One region of the Paenibacillus sp. FSL R10-2796 genome, then DNA from elsewhere that is predicted to be linked to it. Evidence: riboswitches for the same ligand, from Rfam matches in the RefSeq annotation. Region 1 holds a riboswitch; each other region holds the start of a gene.

Region 1 (4,218 bases):
GGGATTTATCATAAAGTCAACGATCTCCTTTCACGAGGACATTGCTATATTACTAATTATATACAAAATGGGGGAGGTTCGACTCAGAAACTTTATATGAGAGGAATGTTTTACAAATTATGAGAGGGGTAAATAAGTAATAAGACAAAAAAACAAGCTCTCCTCCAAGAGTTACCTTGGAAAAGAGCCTATGTACGTTACTTATTGCACATCATCATTGTCTTCCGATTCAGCAGCAACCGATTGATAAGCGTCTGTGCTCATAATGCGCTTGGCACCAACGTAGCGTTTCACGTAGTAGCTATCACTCAGAGAGCTAATCGTAACACCGCGTGAGGTAGAAGCGTGTGCGAACTTACCTTCACCGACATAAATGCCGACATGTGAGACACCTTTGCCACTTGTATTGAAGAATACAAGATCTCCGGCTCTTATATCATCACGGGAGATTGCTGTGCCCATTTGATATTGGGAACCTGATTGGTGTGGAAGGTTAATGCCAATCTTATCAAACACATACATTGTAAATCCGGAGCAATCAAATCCGTTAGTGGATATACCGCCGGATACGTATTTAGTACCGATGGCCTTGTCAATCACTTTATCCATTTTGGAATCTGCGAAAGCGCTTCCTGCTCCGATGGTGAGGATGATGGAAAAGCTTAGTACTGCTGCTGCTAACTTCTTCTTCAAAAGTGTATACCCCTTCCAAATGCCTACGAGGTTAGCTTAAGGGTTCGGTTGAAGGTCCCCTATGACCCCTCTATATAATGGAGGTCAATTCACCCAAAGTTGGTTCCCCCGTTTTCCTAATAGTTAGGAAACTCGGCTCATACTGTTGATTAGGATTAGCTTGTAATCAATACATGACAAAACCTTTGTAAATAACAACTTAATGATTACAAAAATGTTACTAAAATCTCACTGCGCTAATTGTAACAAACAGAAAGCCGCTTGGCAATCGTTTTTAACATATTAATGCAGAAAAATTGGCATTTTTACGGTAGAAAGGCATATGTAAGCGTTAATAATGACCTAATTTTTAATATAATTGCAATTTTTATCAAATAAACGTGTTTCAATTGGGCTCTATTAGTGTAAAAATATATTATGGAAAAAAGAAAAACCCGAATTTGATTACGGGAATAATCAGATTCAGGTTCATATAGTTGTAATTATGAGGTTATAGTTGTGAGGAAGGTTTCAATCGAAGGCTACAGCTTGATAAGCTGAAGTACTCATTACTCTTTTAGCGCCAACATAACGATTGGCCCAGTAGGTCTGACTGAGTGAAGTGATGGTCACTCCACGCGAAGAGGACGATTGTGCGAATTTTCCGTTTCCAACATAAATGCCGACATGGGATACTCCATTGCCAAGTGTGTTAAAGAACACTAGATCACCAGAACGCAGATTGCTTTTGGATACAGCAGTTCCAACGCTATATTGAGCTTTTGATGTACGAGGTAAAGTAAGACCCACATTCTTGAATACATATTTTGTAAATCCAGAGCAATCAAATCCGGCAGTGCTTGTACCTCCGGTTTTATAGGCAACTCCAATAGTCTTTGAGATTACAGTGTCCATCTTAGAGTCGGCAAAGGCGCTTCCTCCACCAATAGATAATGCCATTACAAGTCCTAGCGCCGCAGCGACGCATTTTTTTCTTAAATTATGTCTTTTCAAAAGATGTACTCCTTCCAAGGCCTGCGAGGTTAGCTTAAGGGTTCGGTAGAAGATTCCCTATGATCCCTGTAAAGCGAGATCAATTCACCCAAAATATGGTTCCCCCACTTCCCGGTGCAAAGGAATTAGGCGTGTTAAGCACCAAGAGAATGACGTTTCGACAGTTACACTTACGATAAATACATTTAGTTATGTAGGAATCGTTTCAATTGATTACAAAATTGTTACTAATAGCACAGGACTTATTGTAACAGAGCTTTTATGATTTTGCAAATACTCTTAAGTTATCCGTAATGAGAAAAAGTCCCAGCTCCTGAATACAGGAATTGGGACCTTTTTATTATGTCAAATAAGGTTAATTTATTGTGGAAATGCTTTGCTACGCCATAGATGATATTGTGCAGAGATTCCCCACATTTTTAAGAGCGTAGAAGGTAGTGGTGAGATTTGCCGTATTATAAGTGCCGGCAGGCCGGGACAGAACAGACCCGTCAGTCCGCACACTAGCAGTAAGAGCAAGCCTCCCGCACCAAGTACAATGGAAACACCTATAGCAGGAATCAGTGACCGCAAGCAGATGAACAGTGAGGAGAACATTCCTGTACCGCCGGTGTAACCAAACTGCATATATAGAAGAAACAGGCGCACGATAAAAATATATATAAGCCATGCCAATACGTATGGTACTAAATGAAGTAACAAAGTGTAGTTAAACAAAGAGGATAAGAACAGCCCGTACATTTTTGGAGCAAGCCAGTAAAGCGGCAGCAGGGTCAGCACCCATTCGATTAGGCTAAAGACTAAGACAGGTAGTCCATAGATCTTCATGCCGGGGAAAAAGAACAGCCCGCGCTCGCCCTTTCGCTCCTGGTGCAGCTCATGCAGCAATCCTGCCCTTATGAAAGGAGAAAGCAGAAGTCGCAAGACAACAAGTCCTAGAAGCATCCATAACCAAGTGCGTATCGCAGGGTCAGTATTCAAGCTGAACTGTCCCTCGATATAATACAACAGTCTGCCCATACCGCTGCCGCCGGCGTCTTTATCTGGATAGCGCAGTAGAATTGGAATAATAGCAGATCGGATGAAACCATACATAAAGTAGCCCCAGAGCAGTCGGTAGATGAAGAGCAGAATTAAAATATAAAATTGCTCCTTCATGCTTTGCCAGCCGCGGGTTATCGATGTTCTCACAATCATTCACCTCACCAGACAAGAGTTCCGAGCACGGTTTCAAGTAGTTTAGTTACACTTAACGTCCAGCGAGAGAGCGTCTTGGGCTCTATTTCCGCCAGCCTAAAGTTGTTTAAATGTTTGCTCTCCAATAAGATGGAATGCTCAGGGTCAATCTCAGCAGAGAGAAGAGGCTTATCGCTTAACAATTGAAACGTAGTCTCTGCTCCTTCACCGTTCCAGACCCGCTGCACCGAAGAGCTGTCGGCGAATGTGAATTTCACGGGAACATCAACGTAATGGCTCCCTTTATTTGAAATCTTCACTAATGATTCGTAGCTTTGAGCATCGCCGCTGTTATTTTTTTTAAAAGTAATCGTATCTACTGAGAAGTCAGGCGCACCATCACCATAAATGTAATCATCGAAATAGGCCTGCCATGATTTTTTGGTTACCTTCTCAACGACTTTCTGAAAATCTGACGTAGCGGGATGCTGGAAACGGAACTTACGAGCGTAGGAGGACATGATGTTGTTCATTGCTTTGGTACCTACCTGGCGTTCGATATCTTTAAGTACAAGCTTGCCGCGGATATAAACATTTCGGCTATAGGAATCCGCCCCTGCATATTTCCACGTTTCCAGATTTAACGGCTCAGGTATAGTCACCAGGCTGGCCTGTAAAGGCAAATTAGACTTGATACCGTATTCTTGTTCCATAAGTCTGTCTTCGGCATAGGAAGTAAAGCTTTCATCCAGCCAAGCCTCTTCGAATTCATTACTGGCTACCATACCGTAGAAGTATTGATGGCCGATCTCATGAATGACGGTTCTTTCAAGTGAGGTATCTGGAGAAGAATCTGCGGCCCCAAAGGCTGTAATAAGTGTAGGATATTCCATTCCTCCAGCGCCGTTTCCCTCCTTAGGTGGGACGATAATAGACAGCGTAGAGTAGGGATAAGGGCCATACCATTTGCTGAAGTAGGTCAGGGCAGCCTTGGCAGCTTGAAGGTAACGCTCTTGTAAGTCTTTGTGCAGTGGGTCGAGATACACCTTAATTCGTACTCCAGGCACTTCCGGCGTAGAGAAAGCTTCCTCTGCTACTGTAAAATCAGGGGATGCAGCCCAAGCGAAGTCGTGGACATCATCGGCGTAGAACTGATATATTTTTTGATCTTGTTTGAGCTTGGCATTTTTTACAGGAAATCCGGTCGCAGCCACCGTATAGTTGGAAGGAACGGCAATCGTTACATTAAAGATGCCAAAATCACTGTAAAACTCAGAGGTCCCGTGATACTGATGCAGGTCCCAGCCTTCTTCTTTAACTCCGCGTGTGCCCTTAGGCTCGTATACACTAAGCTTA
Region 2 (4,218 bases), 1.2 Mb from region 1:
GAAAGGCCACAATATTAAGCACCGTAAGCGGCTTTCCACCCATCGCATAAATATCACTTAATGCATTGGCTGCTGCAATTTGACCAAATGAATAGGGATCATCCACGATCGGCGTGAAAAAATCAACAGTTTGCACTAACGCTAATTCATCACTTAAACGATACACCCCTGCATCATCACTAGTATCAAGACCTACTAGTAGATCCGGGTTAGGAACAGTTGGTGGCAGACTACGAATAACCTGCATGAGATCGGCGGGACCGATTTTGCAGCCGCAGCCCCCTTTTGAAGATAATGAAGTCAGTTTTATAGTTTCAGCTTGAGACATCATGACTCAGCTCCTTTAGTATGAATTATCTTAATCTTACACGAGTAGATCGCATTGTACAAAATGCAAGAGTAGCAGATGTGCTGCTTGTTACGCCTTCCTCTATACACTTACCATCACTACTTAGGTCTACCGTTCTTTCCCACGTCGGGTGAGCTATATTTGATGCTGTGGTAGGGTGGGGACATTAAGTGGCGTTCTAGGTACAATATGCTTGTAAATGTTCAACATCCATCGGTTAGTAAAATAACCAAAGGCTGGCTCATTCGTAGATTTTACTACTGATAAGCCAGCCTTTAATTGGATGTCCATTATATTAGGGAAATCCTCCCTAATGTTCATCGATAATCGCTTTAAAATGAGGTTTTTAGGGAATTCCTCCCTAAAAATTCATGCAAATACCCATTTATGGCTAAAAACATCCTATTATTAGGGAGGATTTCCCTAATCTACGTTCTAGGAGCCATAATCTCCTTCATTTTAGGGAGAATTCCCCTAAAGTTCTTCCCAGAAAGACGACCCATAGCCAGCTCATTCCGCCCTGGCTATGGGACGCCTATTTTCTCACTTAAACGCTTCGCTTGTGAAGGTCTCCCTATAGATCAGCTAATCTGCTGACTGCCCTGCTGCTTCTCTAAGAAACGCTGAAGAATCGCATTGAATTGCTCCGGCTGGCACAGATTACTTGGATCTAATGCGTTCGGAATAATCGCCAACTGCGCCTGCGGCAGCTGAGACACCATTTCCTTCATACAATTCACTCCAAATTCATTAAAGTCCCCCACAATACATAATGCAGGACGTTTAAAAGCCTTTAAACATCTGGTGTAATCAACATGGCTCGTAGCCAGCCTTTGCCGATATAACTCCCGGGGGCGTTTGTCCAGCAGTCCTCTTCTAATCTCATTGTAGGCCAGACTCCAGCGCTCTCGGTACATCATCCGAATCGAAGGCAACACCAGCTCGCTTGGGAGATAATACATTAGTAAACTGCAATATGCTGCCATAGTTTGTATTTTCCCTACTATTGTTGATCCGTGAGTCCTACAAAAGCTATCCGCGACCACAATGGCTTTTACACGCTCAGGATATTGTTTGGCAATATGCTGAACGACTAAGCCACCATAGGCGATTCCTACAAAAACTGCTTCACGGATACCTAGGTCATTCAACAGCATAATCAGATCCAGACATTGCGTCTCAATAATCTCATGTGGGGCCTCCAGCAGTTTACCAGACTTGCCATTCCCCCGTAAATCGCACAAAATCACTTTATATTTATCGGAAAAATACTCCAGCTGTGGTTTGAACATACTGTGTGTTAATCCATGTCCATGGATAAACACAACCGGAGTGCCAGTTCCATTGATTTCATAATAGAGCGAAGTTCCGTTCAGTTTAGCGATAGGCAAAGGTAACACCTCTTTCATAATAAATTCTACGACTATATCTGCTTAAAAACGCAGCAAAAAACCACAGAGGGATTCTCTGTGGCTATTCATCACTAAACACGCCATTCATCCTCTCTCCATACGCTTACGAGGTTAGCTGTCGGATTCGGGCAGTGAGAGTTGCCCTACCTGCAGGGATGCATATTATGCACCCGGAACAGGATTCACCCCATAACCAGTGCCGACTCTCACATCGGCTGCCAGTTGTTGGTTCCCCCGCTTTCCAGAAACGGAAATTAAGCGGATTGCTTATGTAATTGTAAATTTAAGATAATTCTCAGTTCTGAGATGAATCATACTCTTGTAAGGTTTTCTTGTAAAGGAGGGCTCTGGTCAAAATAATGTTGAAAGCAATGCTTTTCATTTCATATTAAGCATACTCTTCATTTTCTCTTTCTTTTGCTCTTGTTTACTCGTTTTCTTTAGAAAAACAGCTCTGAAGCAAGCGAAAAAGGGGGTGATTCACCAGTACTTTCCTATTTAATAAGAAACGACAATCTTCAATACCAATATTGGGCCAGTTTCTGTACCTTGGGGTGTTCGTCGTTTCTATGTCCCCGATCCGTTTGGCAAGCTTGTTAATATTATTTCACATGAACAGCACGAATGATTTCATAAAAAAGAAAAAAGCTAAGCAGAATCAGAGATCTCCCCCTGTCCACTTAGCTTCCTTTTACAATACTATGGCTACAAAAGATCGGCGTTTTTCAATGCATGCTCCCAGCTTGGAAAAAAGAACAGCGCACTTCTCATAAGCTCTGGGTCGCTTTGCTTCACTTGTTTTTTACTGATCGAGCTTCCGTCGCTTTGCAGCTTTTTGATCCGACTTAATACTTCATCAGCCTCCAAAGGAATTTCCATTGAAACACTCCTTTCTCAGTGACCTGTTTCCCTTCATTTTCTCCATAATATGTTTATTTATTCCGTACTCTTAATTTCCCCAGATTAAACCATCTGATAGATGGGTTGTTCAGCAATGAACCGGGTAGGAAGCATGGGATATTTGTCTGCTAAGATTTCAGCTAAATATTTCATCCCCGGTGCTTCACTCTCCGCATGACCTAACATGATGAGCGCTTTAGATTTGCCTTGGTGCCCTGCATCCCGCACATATTCCGGAGTCTCCCACTCTGGTCCTTCTCCAGCAATAATTAAATCAAGATTGTGATCATTAAAAAGCGGAATAGCCATCATCCCGCCTCCTCTGTAACCTACTAATATCCCTACGCGTTTGCAGGACAGAGACAGGTCACCAGCAGCGCGTACATAAGAGATGCCTAGCTTACTTTTAATATACTGAGCAGCTTCCATTACAGTCATAGCAGGAATAGTGAGAATCGTAGCAGCCGCTTGCTGCTCTTCCACATAGTCTGACCAATCCAGCTCTCGCAGCAAGCCCATCATAATCCCATCCGGCTCTTGCCGATGCCAATAATCATGATAACGAAAAATAGCTATTGGGGAATGTTCGATCAGACTTTTTTTCGCATGATAAACCGGATCACCTTCTAACCACTCGCTCGCTGCATGATGGCTATAAAATACACCTTCATGCGTGATCAGCAAATTGGCTCCTAACGCTATTGCTTGCTCCACAATATTTTGTGTGGCAGAGAAGGCCGTAATAATCCCTGTGACTTCAGTTTCCGGTTCCCCTGAGTTCAGAATATCCACAGTCCCTTCTACCTGTTCCACAGTTCCCATTAAATCTTTCAAAATCGCTCTAATCGTGAGGCTCACTATCATCATCCCTCGGTTCAAAATCTAATAAATCTTTCTGCCTTTAAGATCCTCAATTCCGCTCTTACGATAAAAATACGTATTGATCCGATCTCTCCATTCCTGCGCATGCTCTGCTTGCTCTTCAAGACGTTGCTTCACTTGCACATACAATCCACTATCCATGCTGCCTTCAAGTGATTTCCATGTTGCTAGAAGCTGTGCAGCCTGCTCTGCCCCCTCGAAATGAGTATCGTAGATATGTTGTATAACCGTTTGCCCCGATTGCAGAACATGCGTGTATGGAACATGATGGAAGAACAGCAGCAGCTCTTCTGGACAAGACGCTAGATTCTCATAATTTGATGCATTAAGACCCATATACTGTCCGCTATACCCCGTTCCCGATTTGACTGAACGATCCACACCAATGCCCTTATGATCCGCATAATGGTACGTTCCCCACTTGGCGTATTCATATCCATCCACATTCGGCCCATAATGATGATCCGGATTAACCATCCAGCCCACACCTAATGGAGCTGTGTAAGATTCGTAAATCCTCCATGAGTCCATTAACATCCCGCGAATAGCAGCCACTAGACCTTCATCAGTGCCAAAGGTAAGGCGAATCCATTCCTCAGCTATTTCTTTTGCCGTCAGCTCCGGATTCCAAATTAATCTCCCATATCCATACAGATTGGCTTGAGCTAACCCATG
Region 3 (4,218 bases), 550 kb from region 1:
TGGCAAAGAGGCTGGCAGCATCCACATAGAGAGAATCTCCAGAACGTTCGTAAGTGGATTAGGGTTCTCAAAAGGATGTGCTGAATTGGCTCCGAAGAAGCCGCCACCATTCGTACCTAAGTGTTTAATTGATTCCAAAGAAGCGACTGGACCGATAGCGATTTGTTGCGTCTGGCCTTCAAGTGTAGTGACCTCAAGCGATGGCTTGAGCGTTTGTGGCACATGCAATCCTACCAGCACCAATGAAACTAGCAGAGCTAATGGAATGAATACACGAATATGTGCTTTTACGAAGTCCTCGAAAAAGTTCCCGACTGATTTCTGTCCTGTAATCCCTCTGACAAAAGCAACCGCAACAGAAAATCCGCTCGCTGCAGACGTGAACATCATCATCGTGATGACTGCCATTTGTGAAAAATACGATAGTCCCGTCTCCCCGCTATAATGCTGCAGGTTCGTATTGGTCATAAAGCTGATCACCGTATTGAATGAAAGCGTCTGTTCCATATCGGCAATTCCATTCGGGTTCAGCGGCAATCCCCGCTGTAATCTTAGAAAAATATAACTGAAAGCAACCAGTACGATATTAGTTAAAACAAAGCTGAGTGCATACTTCTTCCAGGACATTCCGTCCCGTTTTTTCAGGCCGATCAGCTTATAAATACCTTTCTCTGTGCCTGCAAACCAGCGATCCGTACGATTCGGTTCGTTAGAAAATACATGATATAAATACGTTCCCATCGGCTTGACCAGCAAGATGAGAATTACAATTACGACGACTATTTGCAAAATGCCCATGAATGCCCCTCCTTAAAATTTCTCAGGATGAATCAACGCGTAAACCAGATATATAAACAACAGTAGGGTAACAGCGATTACTAGAATCACAGCTTATCCCTCCCCGTATCCTCAACTACACCTGCGCACCAGCGCATAAAGCCATAAAATAACCCGTAAATTACAGCTAACGAAGCCACCATATACAGATCCATCATATCTTCCGCACTCCTTCCATTATCCTTGATGAGGTGATCTATCGATTAGAAAATCAGCATCACCACTATGGGAATAGATTACATAGCTCGCACCAAGTCTTTTATAGACCAATCTAGGATTTATTGAACTTGTAATCACAAAAATCGGCTGTGTCGTCCAGGTACGGCACATCTGAATATAGCGGCAGCAAAGCGGAAAGCTGCTCTCAAACAGATATACCCTGCCTACCGGGAACGATGGGCGAAACCAAGTGCTCTGATGGCGGGTATCCACTAGAATAACCTGCTCAATCCCGAGCTCCTCAAGTAAAGCTTTCTCAGCCACATTGTTGGTTAATCCCGCCATCTTAATACCCCTGAACTTCAGAAGTTTAATGAAATGTTCTCCCGCCTTTGTAGGCGCACATACAAGCACATATTCATTCTGATCCGTCATCTTTTTTTCTCCTCCTGCTCATTTACAACAAGGAGGCAACGAAAATCTCCGAAAGGATGTTGACCTATCGTCATTTTCGGGCACAACCTAAAGCTCGGTTGTGTCACGTCATTAGACGCTGCCTTACAAATACCGCTAATGATGAATTTAGCGACCTCTTAGGGGAGGCCTCCATAAATGCTTTGCTTCTAAGAGCACAGCAAAAAGCCACAAAGGATCTCCTCTGTGGCTCGCTAGCGGTCACATTGCACTCATCCTCTCTCCATACGCTTACGAGGTTAGCTGTCGGATTCGGGCGGTGAGAGTCGCCCTACCTGTATAGATGCGAGCTCACTCACACCCTCTACAGGATTCACCCCATAATCGGCTTCCGACTCTCACATCGGCTGCCGATTGTTGGTTCCCCCGCTTTCCTTACCGGAAATTAAGCGGATCAAATATTCGATTGTCGTTGAAACAGGAGTAATCATACTCTTATGCACGAAGACTTGTAAAACCTGAATGATGCCAAAATAATGCAAATTAAAAACTATTTTCCCATTAGATAGCGCTTACTTGATATCTAATCTCTCTATATCTCTTGTTTACTCGAGTTTGGAGCGTTTAATCGCTATCTATAACCCATGTGATTTTATTCACCTTTTTAGAGCGAAAATACTGCAAATTCCCATTATAGGTAGAAACGCAAGAAGCTGAGGCTGAGCGAGAAAGAGGCGCGATAACACGCCATAAATACCTATTTACCTCGTTTTTCAGTCGTAGTCGGCAGGATATGGTTAAAATTGCTCTAAAAGAACATTTTCCGTTTTTTACAGAAAATCTTGAAAAGAGTATGATTCGGGTTGAATCTAATTCATGAAAAACAATCAACGCTGAGTTCCTGCATTCGCAGGGAACGGGGGAACCATCAGGCCACCTGGCCTACTTGGGGTGAATCCAAAGGAGACTGCATAAGTCTCAATAGGTAGGGCGACTCTCACCGTCCGAATCCGACAGCTAACCTCGTAAGCGTAAAGAGAGAGACCCTTGATCCGCCACGCTTTGGCCCAGGTATATCTGCCTGTAATCCAAAACCGCAGCAGAGGTCCTCCTCTTGCTGCGGTTTTTGCGTTACCTGAGCTTATTAGGTGATAGCACGCTGGATGGGGTGAATGTTTTGAAGCACTATTATTTAGGGATACATCAAGGGCTGCTTGAGCCGATAAGTCTAAATTACGTTTGTTTCGGGGCCTTGTGGTTCGAAGAACATAATCACAGGTACATTGTAGGCTATGCATTTGGCCAGAACCAGATCCAAGCCCTTCGCCAGTTCAGCACACCTTCTTCTTGTAAAGACTGTTTAGACTCTAAGATTGTATATGAGATATATAAAAAAATTCGAGAACAACAGCAGCAGCAGGATTGGTCATCACACCAAAAACTCCCGTGGTTTACAGCCTTCAAGGAGCCTTGGAAAGATGTAAGCGCCGGTTGGTATGTCTTGAGATCCCGCAGCACCTTTCCCTTACATCTATCTGTTATACGGAAAGAGAAGTTCCGACTATGGCTAGAGCATACCGCAGTCTGTGAGAATAAAATGGAAATGCTCGCTTGTGTAGAAAAGGCTAGTGTCACTCATCATGTAGACTTAAAGCTTTTGGAAATCTAAGGAGGAACCCTACTATGGACCAGCGCAGACTATCCCGCATTGAAGTATTTGTATTGGATGAACCCGAGCCTATCCACTATGGAATGGAAGGGGCTGAAGGCTGCCGTTATGGTATTCTAAAACTCACCTGTAAGGGAGGTTGCAGCTGGGGGGCTTGTCTGATCTCTGCCAACACCAAAAATTTCGATCTCATTAAATGGAGTTCTTTTTTACGGGCTATCTGTCATTGCCGTCTTGAGGAAGCGCTGGATAAGGTCCGCCGCGAAGGTTCAGATTGGGAGCAGGTTAAGCTTGAGCTAGTTCAGGGTGCTTTGCAGGATTTAAAGGCCAAGCTCCAGGGTAAATCCTTGGCAGGGCATATTCAGCAAGGGCGTCTGTACAGTGTTGCAGCAGGGGGGAGCAATTCCAGAAGTGAACGGCTCTACTACAAACCTTCCAAAGCTTTATCCAGTACCTCCCAGCAGAAACACAGTTGCCCGGAACCAGACACCGCTGATCTCATCAATAAATCAATCTCTTACTTTTCTATATTATAGATTCAAGCAAATCTCTCATTCTGAAAGGATCGTGTTTCACCATGCCTGACCCCTTACCTCCCGAGTCCACCTACAGTACTAAATTTGCAGAGTGTGTCCAAAAGTATACTAATGAAGTCTACGTACTTAGTTCCATGTTGTTAGAACAATCTAATGAGGCGGACAAGGTTACTATACGCACCTTCACAGAGCTTCATAAAATATATCGTCAGGATGAATTCGATCCTCAGTTATTCTCTATCCACGCTTACCGCACTTGTATTCGCCAGTGTGCTGATTCTTTTGCCCGGCGCTCGCTTCTATCGGCTAAGGCATTACCTTGGGAGGAACAGCTTGTGAAGGTATTGTGGTACGGCTTAAAGCTGCCTCTTTCTCAAATAAGCATTATTCTGCAAAAAAGTGTTCCTGCATTGAAAGCACAGCTTAGAGCTGTACGGGAGCAGATGACCGCCCAAGCGGATGTACTAACGAGCGCAAATCTTTCTATAATTTAGTCTCTGACTAGAATTCAAACGATCTTTGAGCGCATGAAGCATCTAACGGACTCAGGAGCCTTTAATTGAAGCTTTTCCACAAATATGGCCGGCGTTCGGACTCCAGTAA

Evidence for each region. Region 1 has a riboswitch for cyclic di-AMP ahead of NST58_RS00545 (C40 family peptidase). Riboswitches for the same ligand answer to the same signal wherever they lie in the genome.
Region 2: another riboswitch for cyclic di-AMP. It lies ahead of NST58_RS27820 (alpha/beta hydrolase); the one in region 1 lies ahead of NST58_RS00545 (C40 family peptidase).
Region 3: another riboswitch for cyclic di-AMP. It lies ahead of NST58_RS03130 (hypothetical protein); the one in region 1 lies ahead of NST58_RS00545 (C40 family peptidase).

The regions. Positions count from the first base shown of each region.
Region 1 is NZ_CP150178.1:113,136-117,353, forward strand. It holds gene NST58_RS00535 (GNAT family N-acetyltransferase) at 1-12, opposite strand, end outside; gene NST58_RS00540 (C40 family peptidase) at 202-654, opposite strand; cyclic di-AMP (ydaO/yuaA leader) riboswitch at 699-841, opposite strand; gene NST58_RS00545 (C40 family peptidase) at 1,204-1,632, opposite strand; cyclic di-AMP (ydaO/yuaA leader) riboswitch at 1,690-1,828, opposite strand; gene NST58_RS00550 (hypothetical protein) at 2,047-2,877, opposite strand; gene NST58_RS00555 (M1 family metallopeptidase) at 2,889-4,218, opposite strand, start outside.
Region 2 is NZ_CP150178.1:6,240,769-6,244,986, forward strand. It holds gene selD (selenide, water dikinase SelD) at 1-328, opposite strand, end outside; gene NST58_RS27820 (alpha/beta hydrolase) at 931-1,740, opposite strand; cyclic di-AMP (ydaO/yuaA leader) riboswitch at 1,846-2,032, opposite strand; partial or broken gene NST58_RS27825 (glyoxalase) at 2,294-2,389, shown strand; gene NST58_RS27830 (hypothetical protein) at 2,467-2,640, opposite strand; gene NST58_RS27835 (Nif3-like dinuclear metal center hexameric protein) at 2,725-3,525, opposite strand; gene NST58_RS27840 (alpha-glucuronidase family glycosyl hydrolase) at 3,544-4,218, opposite strand, start outside.
Region 3 is NZ_CP150178.1:661,666-665,883, reverse strand. It holds gene kdpA (potassium-transporting ATPase subunit KdpA) at 1-798, opposite strand, end outside; gene NST58_RS03135 (hypothetical protein) at 1,015-1,431, opposite strand; cyclic di-AMP (ydaO/yuaA leader) riboswitch at 1,683-1,872, opposite strand; cyclic di-AMP (ydaO/yuaA leader) riboswitch at 2,292-2,456, shown strand; gene NST58_RS03130 (hypothetical protein) at 2,525-3,079, shown strand; gene NST58_RS03125 (hypothetical protein) at 3,094-3,615, shown strand; gene NST58_RS03120 (hypothetical protein) at 3,657-4,109, shown strand.